2 regions of the Flavobacterium helocola genome follow, and region 1 is predicted to be linked to the other one. Evidence: riboswitches for the same ligand, from Rfam matches in the RefSeq annotation. Region 1 holds a riboswitch; the other holds the start of a gene.
The links. Region 1 has a riboswitch for S-adenosylmethionine ahead of AAEO58_RS04655 (homocysteine S-methyltransferase family protein). Riboswitches for the same ligand answer to the same signal wherever they lie in the genome.

Region 1 (8,986 bases):
AGCCATACTTTGAAATGGCATCTTTTATGTAATTTACAGCAGTTTCCTTTTTATTTTGATAGAAATAACAATTGGCTACTTCTATATAAACATCTTTTAAATTTTCACCTTTTGACAATTTGATGTAATTTTCATACTCTTTAATTGCCTCAGTATAATTCTTTTTTTCAGTTAATGACCTAGCTTTTGTTAAGATAGAATCCAATTCATTTGCGAAGGTTAACTGGGAAATGAATAAAATTACGAACGAACAGATAATTTTTTTCATGAGTTTTAGTTTTTTGTTATTATAAATTTACAATTCTTTTTCGAATAAAAAAATATATTTTTATCAATCACACCTATTTTAGCAAGAATAAAATACACATATTTAACATTTTTAATGAATTATAAATAATTTAAATCTTATAAAAGCGATACATTTTAAATTAAAACTTTTAAAACAGATAGAAAACAGAAATATTCGGAAAAATGCACCTCTAAAAAAAAGCTTCAAAATGTTATTAATCGAATTTATAAGCTTTTCGTCGATAAATTTATTACTAAATAGTCAATTAAATATCGTATATCAATTAAGATAACAATTTGTTAATTTAAAGCCTTAATGGTTACAATTTAATAAACAATACTTTTTCAAACACTTAATTTATCTACGAATAAAAACCCTTTGTGGTTTAAAAAAAAATCTCCTGAGTACAAAATACTTAGGAGATTCAACTTTAAAAAAGAATTATAATTAAAAAATTTCTTTTGCAATAGCCTTAACATTTTCAGCCTTTCCCATAGAATAGTAATGTAAAACTGGAATTCCTGCAGCGATTAATTCTTTACTTTGTTGGGTACACCATTCTATACCAATCTGTTTCACAGCATCATTATCTTTTGCCTTCACAACTTCCATAATTAAATCATCAGGCAATTCTAAACTGAATCGGTGTGGAATTAAATTCAATTGTTTCTTCGTAGCAATTGGTTTTAATCCTGGTATAATTGGAACGGTAATTCCAGCCGCTCTGCATTTTGCTACAAAATCGAAGAACTTTTTATTATCAAAAAACATTTGGGTGATGATATAATCAGCGCCGTTTTTAATTTTTTGCTTTACGAAATGAATATCACTATCTAAACTTGGTGCTTCCATGTGTTTTTCTGGATAACCAGCAACTCCGATACAAAAATCAGTTTTTGTTGAATTCTGCAAATCTTCGTCCAAATAAATTCCCTTGTTCAGATTACTGATTTGTGTCACTAATTCCGAAGCATAAGCATGACCTTCTTTTTCAGGTTTGAAATAAATTTCGCTTTTTACGGCATCGCCACGAAGTGCTACTACATTGTCAATTCCTAAGAAATCTAAATCAATCAAAAGATTTTCAGTATCTTCTTTCGTAAAACCGCCACATAAAATATGCGGAATGGCATCCACTTGATATTTATTCTGAATTCCGGCACAAATTCCTACAGTTCCCGGACGTTTTTTAACTACTTTTTTCTGAAGTAAGCCGTTTTCTAATTCTTTGAATTCATATTCCTCACGATGATAGGTTACATCAATAAAGGGCGGATTGAATTCCATCAATGGATCAATGCTATCAAAAATAGATTGAATATTTTGCCCTTTTAAAGGCGGTAAAATTTCGAAGGAAAACAAAGGTTTTCCGTTGGCGTTTTGTATATGTTCAGTTACTTTCATGTTTTTTTTAGTTTCAGGTTTCAGGTTTCAAGTTTCAGGTTAGTTGCGCAACTTTAAACTTGAAACTTGAAACAAATCTTTAATCTGCTAAATTGGGTGAGAGCCATTTTTCGGCTAATTCTACACTACTATTTCTTCTCTTGGCGTAATCTTCTAATTGGTCTTTTTTAATTTTTCCTAAACCAAAATATTTACTTCCTGGATTCGCAAAATAATAACCCGAAACTGATGACGCTGGCCACATCGCCATACTTTCAGTTAACTTCACGCCTATTTCTTGTTCTACATTTAGTAATTTCCAAATCGTTGGCTTTTCCAAATGGTCAGGACAAGCTGGATAACCTGGAGCAGGACGAATTCCTTTGTATTGTTCTTTGATTAACTCATCATTTGACAAAACTTCATCAGAAGCATAACCCCAAATTTCTTTACGCACTTTTAAATGCAAATATTCTGCAAAAGCTTCTGCTAATCTATCTCCCAAAGCTTTTACCAAAATGGAATTATAATCATCTAATTGTTTTTCGAATTCCGAAGCTTTTTCATCAACACCAAAACCAGTTGAAACACAGAAACATCCAATATAATCTTGTTTACCAATTTCTTTTGGAGCAATAAAATCCGCTAAAGCGATATTTGGAGCTCCAACTGTTTTAGCACTCTGTTGTCTTAAACTCAAAAACTTCTCGACTCCGCTCGAAGTGACAACCTCAACATCATCATGATTAATTGTATTCGCTGGAAAAATTCCTAAAATTCCTTTTGCGGTGAACCATTTCTCTTTAACAATCTGAGCAAGCATTTTTTGTGCATCTTCAAACAAATGAGTCGCTTGTTCGCCTACAATTTCATCTGTTAAAATCGCTGGATATTTTCCGTATAATTCCCAAGATTGGAAAAACGGTGTCCAATCGATGAAATCTACTAATTCTGAAAGTTCAACTTCAATTGTTTTTGTTCCTATGAAATTTGGTTTTACTGGTTCGAACGTATCCCAATCGATTTTGAATTTATTTTTACGCGCTTCTTCAATCGATAAGAAATTTTTCTCACGACTTCTATTTAAATATCCTTCTCGAAGTGAATCATATTCCTCACGAAGCGATTTTGCATAAGTAATTTTAGTATCGGGTTGCAATAAATTGGTTGCTACTGTTACCGCACGCGAAGCATCGTTCACATGAACCACGGTTTCTTTATATTCTGGAGCAATTTTCACAGCCGTATGTGCACGTGAAGTTGTAGCACCACCAATCATTACGGGGATTTTGATATTCAATTTATCCATTTCTTTGGCCAAATACACCATTTCGTCCAGCGAAGGCGTAATCAAACCACTCAAACCGATAATATCTACATTTTCTTTAACCGCAACTTCAATGATTTTTTCTGGCGGAACCATCACACCTAAATCAATAATTTCGAAATTATTACACGCTAAAACTACTGAAACTATGTTTTTTCCAATATCATGCACATCGCCTTTTACAGTCGCCATCAATACTTTTCCAGCACTTGACGAAGTAGAACCATCTTTTGAAGCTTCGATATAAGGAAGCAAATAAGCAACCGCTTTTTTCATCACACGAGCCGATTTAACAACTTGTGGCAAGAACATTTTTCCGCTTCCAAACAAATCACCCACTACATTCATTCCAGCCATCAAATTGATTTCGATCACTTCGATTGGTTTTTTGGCTAACTGACGCGCTTCTTCAATATCAATTTCGATAAATTCGTCGATTCCTTTTACTAACGAATGCGTTAATCGCTCTTGAACCGAACCATTTCGCCATTCGGCAATCGCTTTTTCATTCGATTTTACATCGCCTTTGAAACTTTCGGCTAAATCCAATAAACGTTCTGTTGCATCATCTCTTCTATTTAATAAAACATCTTCAACGTGTTCTAATAAAATAGGATCAATTTCATCGTAAATCTCTAACATTTCAGGATTCACAATTCCCATCGTCATTCCATTTTGGATGGCATGGTATAAAAACGCGGAATGCATTGCTTCTCTCACTTTATCGTTTCCACGGAAGGAAAAAGAGACATTACTCACACCACCAGAAATATTCGCATATGGAAGATTTTCGCGAATCCATTTGGTCGCTCGGAAGAAATCTAATGCATTTAATTTATGCTCTTCCATTCCGGTTGCAACTGGAAAAATATTGGGATCAAAAATGATATCTTCAGCAGGAAAACCAACTTGATTAACCAAAATATCATAACTTCTTTTACAGATTTCGATACGTCTTTCGTAAGTATCCGCTTGACCATTTTCGTCAAAAGCCATAACAATTACCGCAGCGCCGTATCGTTTGATTAATTTGGCATGATGAATAAAAGTAGCTTCTCCTTCTTTTAGAGAAATTGAATTTACCACACCTTTTCCTTGAATCACCTTTAAACCTGCTTCAATGATTTCCCATTTTGAAGAATCAATCATAACAGGAACTCTTGCAATATCGGGTTCGGCTGCGATTAGATTTAGGAATTTTGTCATTGCATAGACGCCATCCAACATTCCTTCATCCATGTTGACATCGATGATTTGTGCACCACCTTCTACTTGTTCACGTGCAACCGAAAGCGCTTCGTTGTACTTTTCTTCTTTAATTAATCGAAGAAATTTACGCGAACCTGTTACGTTTGTTCGTTCTCCAACATTAACAAAATTGGTTTCTGGAGTTACAATCAAAGGTTCTAAACCTGATAATTTTAAATATTTATCGGAACTATAACTCATTACTTATTCTTTTATAATGTTTTGCAACAGACTTCCAAAAGACTTTACTATCACTAACATATTGGCAAACCCAACATCGTTGTGAATTTAAAAATGATTCGAAATTTATTTTTATTGTTCTGTTTTTCATTTTTTGATATTTAATAATTGATTAAATCAATTATTGAGACAACGCATGCGTTTTCTCTACACGGGGCGTGGTTTGAATTCTTTTGCTACCTCAGCAATTAATTTGATGTGTTCTGGTGTAGTTCCGCAACATCCACCAATGATATTTACTAAATTTTCCTGTAAATATTCCCGAATTAATTGTTGCATTTCTTCAGGCGTTTGGTCGTATTGTCCGAAGGCATTTGGCAAGCCAGCATTTGGATGTGCTGAAATATTTAACGAGGTATTATTTCCCAATGTTTTTAAATACGGTTTCAATTGGTCTGCTCCTAAAGCGCAATTAAACCCAACACTCAATAAAGGAATATGTGAAATCGAAATTAAAAAAGCTTCCACTGTTTGTCCCGATAATGTTCTTCCAGAAGCATCGGTAATTGTACCTGAAACCATTACTGGAATATCGATATTGCGTTCTTCTTTTACTTCTTCAATAGCAAACAATGCGGCTTTTGCATTTAGGGTATCGAAAATTGTTTCTACCAAAAGTAAATCGCAACCACCATCAATTAAAGCTTCTACTTGTTGTTTGTAAGCGATTTTTAAATCATCAAAATTCACTGCTCTGAAACCTGGATCATTAACATCAGGTGACATTGATGCTGTTCTGTTCGTCGGACCGATGGAACCAGCCACAAATCTCGGCTTATCGGTAAATTCATCCGCTACTTCACGGGCGATTTTAGCCGATTGAAAATTCAATTCGTAGACTAAATCTTCCAAATAATAATCGGCCATTCCAATAGTTGTTCCCGAAAAAGTATTGGTTTCTACAATATCAGCACCGGCTTCAAAATAAGCGCGATGTACTGATTTTACAGCTTCTGGTTGGGTAATGGAAAGCAAATCGTTGTTTCCTTTTAAAGGATGCGGAAAATCTTTGAAGCGATCGCCTCTGAAATCTTCTTCTTCAAATTTATAACGTTGTAACATCGTTCCCATAGCTCCGTCGAGCACGAGAATTCGTTTTTTAATTTCTTCTTGAATTTTTGACATTGGATTCTCTCTCAAAGGCTAATTGCCTATTTTTCTTGATTAACTTAATTTGTTACCGTAGAAAGTTGGAGAGCAATTCTAACGTTATCTGCTTCCGATAAATATCGGAATAGAATGTAGCACCTTTCCACTAGCGCGGGAGGTTGCTAAGCTTTCGCAGGGTCTATTCCCTCCAGCTTTCGTGATAACAAACACTATAATTATGAACACTGCAAATGTAGTGACAAAATTGAAATTATGAAATATTTTCTAAAATTTCATTAAAAATATATTTTTTATAGATTTATATTCCTATTTTAATCTTAAATTAAGAATATAAATCTATAAAATAATTTAAAAAGTTTTATTCTAACGCTTGTTTTAAGTCATTAATTACATCTTGGACGGTTTCCAAACCAACAGAAACGCGCACCAAACCATCAGTAATACTTACCGCCAAACGTTCCTCTTCCGTCAATTTACTATGTGTAGTAGAAGCTGGATGTGTTACAATCGAACGCGTGTCACCTAAATTCGCAGACAACGAACATAATTTGATTTTGTCTAAAAATTTCCTTCCTGCTTCAATTCCTCCTTTAATTTCAAACGCTACAATATTTCCACCTAATTTCATTTGCTTTTTAGCGACTTCATATTGCGGATGCGATTTCAAAAATGGATATTTCACTGAAGCGACATTTGGATTATTTTCTAAAAATTCAGCGACTTTTAAAGCGTTTTCGCAGTGTTTTTCGATACGAACTGGCAAGGTTTCTAAACTTTTAGACAACACCCAAGCGTTGAAAGGCGACAAAGCGGGTCCGGTATTTCGGGAAAACAAATAAATTTCGCGAATTAAATCAGAACGACCAACAGTTACTCCACCTAAAACACGACCTTGACCATCGATTAATTTGGTGGCAGAATGAATCACTAAATCGGCTCCGAATTGAATTGGATTTTGAATATAAGGTGTTGCAAAACAGTTATCGATAATTAAAATTAAATTGTACTTTTTGGCAATTTTACCCAACAATTCTAAATCTAGAATATCAACTGCTGGATTAGTTGGTGATTCTGCGTAAAGTATTTTTGTATTTGGTTGAATGAAATTTTCAATTGTTTCTGGTTTGTTGACATCGAAATAACTCGTCGTAATATTCCATTTTGGAAAATATTTGGTAAACAACGTATGCGTCGAACCAAAAACACTACTTGCAGAAACGATATGATCGCCCGAATTCAATAAAGCAGCAAAAGTAGAATACACCGCTGCCATTCCGGTTGCGAAAGCGTAGCCTTCTTCTGCTCCTTCCATCAAACAAATTTTCTCTACAAATTCGGATGTATTGGGATTGGAAAATCGACTGTAAATATTGCGTTCTTTTTCCTCCGCAAATGAAGCGCGCATGTCTTCAGCATCTTCAAAAACAAAACTTGATGTTAAATATAACGGAACAGAATGTTCTAAATATTGAGTTCGTTCTAATTGCGTTCTAATGGCTTGGGTTTCTAATCCTAAATTTTGATTGCTCATGGTTTTGTTTTTTTTTAAACATATAAGTCATATAAGTTTTACTTGACTTATGATGAATAGTTTAAGTTCATTTAAGCTTAAAAACCTACAAGGTTATGAAAACCTTGCAGGTTGAGTTTATAATTTTTTTTCAGATAAGCGTAAAATATCGCCAAAAACACCTCTAGCGGTTACTGATGCTCCTGCTCCAGCGCCCTGAATTACGATAGGTTGTTCTCCATAAGATTCTGTATAAATTTCGAAAATAGAATCAGAACCTTTTAAAGAACCTAAAGCTGAATTAGCTGGAACGGAAATTAATTTCACTTCTAATTTTCCTTTATCTTGTTGCAAATCACCTGATAATTCTCCGATGTAACGCAACACTTCATTTGGACCTTGAGCGTCTTTGATGTTTTGGTAAATTCCATCTAATTCTGATAAACGTTTTAGAAAATCAGTTGCAGTTCCTTCGCGTAAAGGTTCTGGAATTAGGTTTTGAATTTGGATTTCTTCGAATTCGTTTTGTAGATCTAATTCGCGGGCTAAGATTAATAATTTTCGTCCAACGTCGTTTCCGTTTAAATCTTCTCTTGGATCGGGTTCAGTGAAACCTTTGTCGATGGCTTCTTTTAAAACTTCGCTGAATTTTTTGTCTTCTATCGAAAAATTATTGAACAAATAACTCAATGTTCCAGAGAAAACACCTTTAATCTTAGTGATATTTTCACCTGACAAATGCAGTAATTTAATCGTATCAATCAATGGTAATCCAGCACCAACATTCGTTTCGTATAAATATTCTTTTTGATTTTCTTTTAGTACTTTTCGCAACGTTTTATAAAAATCGAAACTTACGGTATTCGCTACTTTATTTGACGAAATTAAATCGAAACTATTTTCGGCTAGCGAAATATAATTTTCAATGAAAGTCGCACTTGCAGTATTATCAATTGCGATTAAATTTTCTAAATGATGTTCTTTCGCGTAAGCGATAATATCGTCTACTTTATAATCTTGCCCTTTATCTTCTAACGTAGCTTTCCAATTTTCGCTGATTCCGAATTTATTCAACAACACTTTCTTTGAATTCGCGATAGCAAACACATTCAACTTAATCCCTTTTCGCTTTTCGATATTTTTTGCTGATTCTAAAATTTGGGAAATCAAAGTTCCACCAACCGTTCCGTGACCGAAAATGGCGATGTTGATTTTTTTTGCTACACCAAAAATTTCGCCATGAATTACATTTAAAGCACGTTTGAATTCATCTTGACTAATAACCAAACTGATATTTCTTCCCGTAACGGTATTATTCAACAAAATTGGTGTGATTTTATTTCGGATTAAAGCCGTGTAAGGTTTATGGAAATTCGTTAAATCTTGCCCAATAATCGAAATCACGGCAATGTTATCGTTTACCGAAATTTTATTGACATCTTTCGTATAAAAATCGGTTTCAAATTCTTTTTCCAAACCAACCAAAGCTTTCGAAGCCTTATCAGAACTCACGACTAAACCAATTCCTCTTTCCGAAGAACCTTGCGAAATAATACTAACACTAATATCGTTTTCAGCCATCACACGGAAAATTCTTGCATCAACCCCTGTTTTTCCTAATAAACCTCTTCCTTCTAAATTAATCAGCGAAACATTGGTTAAAACTGAAAGCGATTTGATGCCTTCATTGGTTTGCTCGGCAGTGATTAACGTCCCTTCATTTTCAGGATTGAAAGTGTTTAAAATGCGTAATGGAATATTTTTTTCAACCAAAGGAATAATCGTTTTGGCATGTAAAATTTGAGCTCCAAAATTTGCCAACTCATTCGCTTCATTGAAAGACAATCGCTCAATTTTTTTTGCATCAGCTACTAAATCG
Region 2 (8,986 bases), on a different contig from region 1:
TTTCATTTACTGATATTTTTTAATGTCTATATTTTTTGATACATGAATTGTGCCTTTATCGTCAACAATAATACAACCTATTCCGTTTAATTGATTGATTAAATCTAAACCAACTTCAACTCCTAAAACGAAAATTCCTGTGGCTAAAGCATCTGCTAATTCGGTTTGTTTTGAAAAAACGGAAACACTTACAATTCCTGAAGCAGGATAACCAGTTCTTGGATCAATAATGTGCGAATAGCGTTTTCTGTTGAACGTAACAAACTTTTCATAACTTCCTGAAGTTTCAACCGCACTATCATCTAATGGAAACGTAGCAAAGACTTTGTTTTTGTTCATTGGGTTTACAATTCCTACTGTCCAAAGTTCACCACTTGGTTGTTTTCCCCAAGTATTGATATCGCCTGAAACATTGACTATTCCGCTTTTACACCCTTTTTCTTGAAGTAAAACTTTAATTTTATCTGCTATATAACCTTGACCAATTCCTCCAAGTCCCAACTTCATTCCTTTGTTTTTAAGAAAAATTGTGGTGTCTTTTGGATTTAGAATTATGTTTTGATATCCAACTCTTTCAACCGATTTTTTAATAGCTTCTGGAGATGGCATTTCCTTCATGCTTCCGTCAAATTTCCAAATTTTATCCATTGATGCATAGCTAATATCAAATGCTCCCGAAGTTAATTTTGAAATTTTTGTAGCTCTTTCAACCAAATCATATACTTCTTTATCTACTTTAACTGGTTTAATTCCAGCATTTTGATTCACTTTTGAAATTTGAGTTGTTGGAATCCAATCCGAAATTAAATTTTCAATTCGTTTTACTTCGGCTATAGCCAAATCAGTGTATTGATTTCCCTGCATTGAATCAGTAGCAACAACCGTAATTTCAAAAGGACTTCCTAACAAATTTTGTTTTTTCTTAAAAATTTGTTGGCCAAATGAACTACTTGTTGCTAAAGCAAATAAAAGAATTGTTACTACTCTCATTTTTTCTCTAATGCGTGAATCATTTTGATATATTCTTCAGGAGAAACGTTTTTAAATCCCATTTTTCCTAATACTTTTCCATTTTTATCCAAAACTACGACTAATGGAAAACTACCTTCTACGTTATATTTTTCGGCTAATTTTCTGTTGTGTTCCGTTTGTTCTTTTGGTAATTCATTGGCTTTTTTTCTTGGAAAATTGGCTTTAACCAAAACCCATTCTTCTTTTGCCTCTTTTTTAAAAGCTTCAGATTGCCAAATATTTTTATCTAATTTGATACATGGCGCACACCAATCTGAACCTGAAAAAACGATTACTACATTTTTATCTTGTTCGGTTGCTATTTTTTTTGCTTCCTCAAAATTAGTTTGCCATTCTTGTGAAGCGGCGAAATTGGAAATTGCTAATGCAAATAATAGAAGTAACTTTCTCATTTCATTTAAATTTATATCAAATGTAACGAGAATATCTGTTGATTTGTATTTTATTAAAAGGAAATTAAGCGAAAATTAAGTTAGGTGTATAAGCCTTTCGCTTCCGAAATAACATCAATTAAAACAGTATTATCTATTTCTTCAATAGAAAAATAACGCAAGGATTTCACTGTGTTTCTCTTTTCATCAATTAAAGTTGCTTGATTCCTTTTTAACTGAAAACCTTTGGCAAAGCCAAGATCTAAAAAACCTTTTTTATGATTGGGAGCCAAATAACAAAATGGCTTTTTTTTATAATACACATACGGAATGCCCCATTTGAAAAGTAATTCAGATTGCGAAAGCTCCTGCTCTACTACTGATAATACATGTAACATCATCGCTTGGTATTGTTCAGGTTGACGGAGTATATATGCTTCTGTGGGTTTCATTTAAAAAACATTTTTTCAAAAATAATGTAAAAATTGTTTGGTCAACAAATTATTTATTATTTACTTTGTATTTCAAAGTACTTTAAAATGGAAAACTACAACTATCTTAACGACATTACCGAAATCAAAAATTTGATGAACAAATCATCACGTTTTATATCTTTGAGTGGTTTATCTGGAATTTTAGCAGGTTTTTATGCTTTAATTGGAGCATGGTTAGCTTATAAAACCATTTACTTTGATACTTCAACAATGGGTGCTTATCGTGATTTAATCATTTCTGAAGCTGCTGTAATTCGATTATTGATAATAGCAACATCCGTTTTGGTGTTGTCAATTGTAACTGGGATTGTTTTAAGTATCAGTAAAGCGAGAAAAAGTCATGAAAATGTATGGAATACCGCTTCAAAAAGATTGGTTATCAACTTTATGATTCCTTTGGCAACTGGTGGATTTTTTATTATCTTTTTAATCGAAAAAGACATTTTGGGTTTAGTTGCTCCGTTAACTTTGATATTCTACGGATTAGCCTGTGTAAATGCTAGTAAATATACTTTAGGAGATGTTCGTTATTTAGGAATAACCATGATTGCTTTGGGATTATTATCGACTTGGTTCTTAGGTTATGGCTTATTATTCTGGGCATTAGGTTTTGGAGGTTGTCACATTTTATACGGAAGTTTAATGTATTTTAAATACGAGAGAAAGTAAGATGAAAAATCTAATTGTATCGCTTTTCTTTTGTTTAATTTTTATTTCATTTAATTGTAAAGAAATAAATAGTAAAGAAGTTGCTTTTCAAAATGGTGATATCATTTTTCAAACTTCACAATCTAAACAATGTGAAGCAGTTAAAATTGCAACCAATTCAAAATTTTCTCATTGTGGAATCATCTTTATTGAAAATGGTAAAACTTACGTATATGAAGCGGTTCAACCTGTTAAAATGACTTTGCTTGAAGATTGGATTTCTCATGGAAAAGATGCTAAATATGCTGTAAAAAGATTAAGAAAGTCAGATAAAATATTGACTAATGAAGTTTTACAAAAAATGAAGTCTTACGGAAAATCAATGAATAACAAAGATTATGATTTGTATTTTGAATGGAGTGATAATAAAATTTATTGTTCGGAATTAGTTTGGAAAATTTATAAAAATGGAGCCAATATAGAACTATGTAAAACCAAAAAACTGAAAGATTTTAATCTTGATAATCCATTGGTAAAAAGCATTATGAAAGAAAGATATGGAAATAATATCCCTTTCAATGAAGCTGTAGTAGCTCCTTCTCAGTTATATGATTCTGAAATAGTTGAAACAATTTTCGACAACTTTTAATCTTTTAAACCATAAACTTTTAAACTAAACATGCTAAACATTATCCAAAATATCAACAAAGCCTTTGATCACCGAATTCGTTTGGGGATAATGTCGGTATTGATGGTGAATGAAAGTGCCGATTTTAATATGCTAAAGGAACTTTTAGGCGTAACAGATGGTAACTTAGCTTCGCATACTAAAGCGCTAGAATTAGAAAATTACATTCAAATTGAGAAACAGTTTATTGGCAAAAAACCCAACACAAAATATAGTGCTACAAAAGAAGGAAGAATTGCTTTTACTTCTCACATCGAGGCGCTTGAAAAATTAATAAAGAAAAGCTAAACCTATTTTTTTATCTATTTACTTTGAAATTCAAAGTACTTTTAAATATTTATTATGAGAGATTTATTTATAGAAAAAATGTACGAACTCAGTAAAAAACCGTATCAAAAATTCTTTAAAAAAGGAAAAGCTTGGGATGTTAAAGTCAATCATTTGATACAACTTCCTAATGATAGCTTGGGATTTCACTTGGGTTGCTTTTTATTGAAATATAATTTTGAAATCCAACCTAAGTTAGAAGACCATGATATTATTCACGTGCTAACCAACACTGGAATTTCAGTTGTGGAAGAAATAGGTATGCAATATTATCTCTTTGGCAACGGTAAACGAAGCTTGTATTTGATAATGGTAATCGTTTCTGGAACACTCTTCTATCCTACTAGATTTTCGTATTTCAAACAACAATATCAAAGAGGAAAACAAGCACATGCATTCTACGGGTTAGACTTTTATAATATGCTTTCTGTTTCACTAACACATATTCAACAAACCTTTAATATTCAATAACATGAACAAACTAATTTCAATCACAATGTCAATAGCTGTTACATTTATTTTAGCAATCGCTATGATATCAACAACGATTAGAAACCTTAAAAATTATAACCAATAAAATCAAACATCATGGAAACACAATTTCAACAAGAACCAAAAGTATCGTTCTTTCAAACCACAACCGCTAAAATGATCATGGTAGGGATTCTAACCTTAGTATTAATCATTCCACTTGCTTTAGTGCAAGAATTAATCGTAGAAAGAAGCCAACGCCAAAAAGAAGTCATTACCGAAACGACTTCCAAATGGGGAAATTCCGTTTATTTTTATGGTCCTATTTTAAAAGTGCCGTACAAAGACCCTTTGTCGGGTGCCAATAATTATGCCTATTTCTTTCCAGAAACCTTGAATAACAAAACCGAAGTTACCATGGTAAAACCTTTGGAAAGAAGCATTTACAAATCGAATGTATTTACAACCAAAATGCAATTTGATGGAAATTATACTACTCCTAATTTCGCTTCGAAAGGAATACCAGCCGAAAACATTTATTGGAATCGCGCTAAAATTTTAATTCGTACTACCAACTTGAAAAGTCTTAAAGATGAAGTAAAAATGAAAATTGGAAATCAAAATTTAGCTTTTGAATCGGTTGCAAATAGTACAAACGACAGCATCGAAAGTTTGGAAACCAACTATTTTGATTATAAAACGCTTGAAAACAATACCAAATTTAATTTTACGATTTCATTTAACGGAAGCAAGCAGGTAAAAATGGTTCCGATTGGAAAAACAACTGATGCAAAGGTTACTTCGAATTGGAATTCGCCAAACTTTAACGGAAACTTCTCGCCTATTTCAAGAGAAATTAAGGATAACGGATTTGAAGCCAATTGGAAAATACTGCACTTTAATCGACCATTTGCTCAAAACTATTTTGAAGTTTTACCTGAATTAGGCAAATACGCTTTTGCAGTAGATTTTATTACGCCGGTTGATGAATACCAACAAAACGAGCGTGCTTCAAAATATGGTTTTTTGGTAATTGGATTAACGTTTTTAATCTTCTTTTTGATTCAATCTATAAGTAAAATCAACATTCATATTTTTCAATATTCAATGATTGGAATAGCGTTAATCATGTTTTACACTTTGCTAATTTCGATTACAGAACACAGTACTTTTTCTTTTGCCTATTTAATAGCTGGAGCATCGGTCATCATAATGATTTCGCTGTATTCCATTTCCATATTAAAAGATAGAAAGTTTCCAACTTTCATTGGGATTTCGCTTAGTGTTTTATATACTTTTATCTATGTGATTATCCAATTGGAAGATTATGCGCTATTAGTAGGAAGTATTGGATTATTCTTGATATTGGCAGCCGTGATGTATTTTTCGAGAAAGATTGAGTGGAATAAATAAAAACAAAACCTCCGATTGAAGATTATCAATCGGAGGTTTGTTTAAACTATTATTTCGAATATTTCATAATAATTCGGTCCCAAAAATTACTATAAATAGCTAACAAAGTAACAACGAATAAAAACAAATAATACCAAGCATTCAAAAATAAATCAGACCAGGACAATGAACCTTTAGAAAAACTAATAATTAATAAAACTTGGGCACCATAAGGTAACAAACCTTGGAAAATACAAGAGAAAATATCTAAAATAGTAGCTGTTTTCTTTGGATTAAGCTCATAATCATCATTAATTTCTTTGGCAATACCTCCAGTTACTACAATAGAAACTGTATTATTGGCTATAGCAACATTTACTAATCCGACAAGTGCTCCAATTCCCATTTGTGCCGATTTCTTTGTTTTGATACGCTTTTTAATTTGATGTAGCAAAAAAGTAATTCCTCCTGCCTTTTCAACCAAAGCTGCCAAACCTCCTGTTAACATGGATAATAAAAAAATATCCGTCATGCTTGTAAAACCTTGGTAAATGGTCTTTGAAAAAGTTAAAAGCGTAAAATCATTCGAAATAAAACCAATAAGTCCTGCCGAAAGTATTCCAATAAAAAGTGTATAAAAAACATTAATCCCAATTAAAGCCAAAACAATAACCAACACATACGGTACAATGGCAATTAATTCATACTTTTCTGCTGCTACTGTCAATTGACCTTCACCATATCCCAAAAAAAGTAGTACTATAATCGTGAATAGAGCTGCAGGAAGTGCTATAAATAGATTTACTTTAAACTTATCTTTCATCTTACATTCTAAAGATTGTGTGGCTGCAATTGTTGTATCGGAAATCATGGAGAGATTGTCCCCAAACATGGCGCCACCTAACAAAGAACCTCCAATTAAAGGAAGAGAAGCACCAGACTTATCAGCTAATGAAATAGCTATTGGACCTAAAGCCACTATTGACCCTACGGATGTTCCGGTAGCAGTGGATAAAAATGCTGCGATTAGAAAGATTCCTAAAGGAAAATAGGAAGAATTGATGTTTTCTATTCCCAAATTTACTACTGCAGCAACACCTCCCATACTTGTGGAAACAGTTGCAAAAGCTCCTGCTAAAAGATAAATAAGACACATTGTAATAATCTTAGAATCACCACAACCTGCTATCAGACTGGAAACCTTGTTGTCTGAAGTATCTTTAAAAATAACAAAAGCTGTAACAATTCCTAAAATAACCGCAATGGATGAGGGTAAAGCGTAAAAATCATTTAGTAAAATTCCGCTTCCTAAAAATGTAAAAATAAAAACTGCTAAAGGCAGTAAGGCTAATAAATTTCCTTTGTTTTGTGTTTGTTTCATGCGCATTTTTTTAAAAATTTACGTATCACGAAACCCAAAATAAAATCATGAAAAATGAGAATAAACAACATTTTTTCCAAAAGTATTGGCTTATCGTTTTAGCACCTTGCTTGTTGTTGCAGGTTGCTATCTTTGAAAAGATTCGTGATAACGTTGGCAAAATTAAATTAAAAAAATGGTAAAAAAAAACTCCGTCACAAAATTACGTTATGACGGAGTTTTTTTTATGATATATTTCTAATGACTTCCTTCTACTTCAATAGCATCTACATCAATGTTTTGTTTCTTTAATAAGCCTTTCACTAATACAGCAAATAATGTTAAATAAGCAAAACAAATAACAGCAACAATATACGATTGATGAATTCCAATTATATCTGATAATTTTCCTTGTAAGGGAGGAATAATCCCACCTCCTAAAATCATCATTACTAAGAATGCCGAACCTTGAGAAGTATATTTTCCTAATCCAATAATAGATAAACTAAAAATAGAAGGCCACATAATACTACAAGCCAATCCACCAGATAAAAAGGCATAAATAGCAATTGTTCCTGTGCTAAACAATCCAATTAACATTGCAATTACACCAAAAGTTCCAAAAATCATTAAGGTTCTTGCCGGTTTATCTTTACTCAAAAAGAAAGCTATAATTTGAATAATCACACAAACGATATACCAATACAAGGGTTTCATATCTTTTCCAGAAATGATATTCACTCCTAAAATGATTCCGAATGCGATAATTGGTATAATAAGTAAAGCTAATGTTTTCTTCATTCCTTGCAAATTGAAAACACTGATAGCTCCTGCCCATCTTCCAATCATTAAACTTCCCCAATACATTGAAATATAAGGTGCAATTTCTGAAGATTGTAAACCTCCAAATTCATCTAATTTTAATAATTCACCCAAATTACTTCCAACAGCAACTTCTACTCCAACATAGGTAAATATCGCTAACATTCCTAAAACCAATTGAGGATATTGCATCGCACCCCAACCTTCCGATTTCTTTTTTGCGGATGTATAAGAAAACATCAAACCACCAACAACTACTAATAAAGCACCTGAAAGCCAAAGCATTCTATATTGTTCTAAATCTGAAAAATCTGCATCACAATAATTAGTTGTATCTAATTGATAGGTTTTAAAAATTGGCACAAAACAAGCTGCTAATAAAACCGTCATAATCACTAATGTTCTTAATGCTTTATTAGCCTTTTCCATTGGTTCGTTTGCAATTCCGCTAGGCACTTTTTTTGAAAACCAAAATAAAGCTGCAGCAGCTACGAATAATAAGCCTACTCCAACATATAGTAATACTACTTTATTAAGTTCTAATGTTTTAATCTGTTCGTCTGAAACGGATGCAGCTGTACCAAATAATGCTAATGCCACTATAATAGGACCTATTGTAGTTCCAAAAGAATTGATTCCGCCTCCAAGATTTACTCTACTCGCTCCCGTTTTTGGATCACCTAATAAAATAGCAAAAGGATTGGCTGCAGTTTGTTGTAATGAAAAACCTAAAGCAACTATAAATAATCCTACTAACATTCCCGCGTAAACACTTGCTTCAACGGCAATAATCATGACGCCAGCTCCCAGTGCTGAAAATAATAATCCATAAACAATACTTTTCTTATAGCCCCATTTTCCTACGATATCTTTTCCTGATAAATCACCCAAAGCAAACAATAATAAGGCTCCTATGTAATAAGCGGTATAAAAAGCAAAATCGACCAACTGAGACTGAAATTGATCTAGTGAAAAATAACTTTTACAAAAAGGAATAAAAATACTGTTTCCAGCTGCGATAAATCCCCAAAAGAAAAACACTGTAATTAGTGTATATAATGCAGGATAATTGGTTTTGATTTGATTGCTCATTAGTTTTTGATTAGTTTTAACAAATATATACGTTTTATTATAAAAACAAAAAACCCGATTCACATCGGGCTTGTTATTATTTAGTAGCTATAGCTTCTTGTTTTTCGTCAACGTAATCTTGTAGATATTTAAAACGTTCTGTAAGTTGACCGTTTTCTGTAATTTTGGCTCTTTGCAAAATTCCATCTTTATCTCCATTAAAGAAAGCTGGAATTACATGTTCCATAAACATTTCTCCAAAACCTTCACTAGCGTCTTTAGGTAATTCACAAGGTAAATTATCAACTGA

Region 2: it holds a riboswitch for S-adenosylmethionine, as region 1 does, so the genes downstream of both, AAEO58_RS10090 (Na+/H+ antiporter NhaC family protein) here and AAEO58_RS04655 (homocysteine S-methyltransferase family protein) in region 1, are expected to answer to the same signal.

What each region holds. Positions count from the first base shown of each region.
Region 1 covers NZ_JBBYHT010000001.1:1,028,439-1,037,424, reverse strand. The annotation lists gene AAEO58_RS04670 (tetratricopeptide repeat protein) at 1-268, opposite strand, end outside; gene metF (methylenetetrahydrofolate reductase [NAD(P)H]) at 737-1,693, opposite strand; gene metH (methionine synthase) at 1,773-4,448, opposite strand; gene AAEO58_RS04655 (homocysteine S-methyltransferase family protein) at 4,635-5,612, opposite strand; SAM riboswitch class I at 5,694-5,803, opposite strand; gene AAEO58_RS04650 (trans-sulfuration enzyme family protein) at 5,956-7,128, opposite strand; gene thrA (bifunctional aspartate kinase/homoserine dehydrogenase I) at 7,246-8,986, opposite strand, start outside.
Region 2 covers NZ_JBBYHT010000004.1:271,212-280,197, reverse strand. The annotation lists gene AAEO58_RS10135 (DUF4266 domain-containing protein) at 1-6, opposite strand, end outside; gene AAEO58_RS10130 (FAD:protein FMN transferase) at 7-990, opposite strand; gene AAEO58_RS10125 (thioredoxin family protein) at 987-1,424, opposite strand; gene AAEO58_RS10120 (DUF1801 domain-containing protein) at 1,505-1,855, opposite strand; gene AAEO58_RS10115 (hypothetical protein) at 1,943-2,566, shown strand; gene AAEO58_RS10110 (YiiX family permuted papain-like enzyme) at 2,568-3,194, shown strand; gene AAEO58_RS10105 (winged helix-turn-helix domain-containing protein) at 3,225-3,521, shown strand; gene AAEO58_RS10100 (hypothetical protein) at 3,576-4,031, shown strand; gene creD (cell envelope integrity protein CreD) at 4,149-5,444, shown strand; gene AAEO58_RS10090 (Na+/H+ antiporter NhaC family protein) at 5,494-6,804, opposite strand; SAM-I-IV-variant riboswitch at 6,865-6,960, opposite strand; gene AAEO58_RS10085 (MFS transporter) at 7,042-8,697, opposite strand; gene AAEO58_RS10080 (NAD(P)-dependent oxidoreductase) at 8,774-8,986, opposite strand, start outside.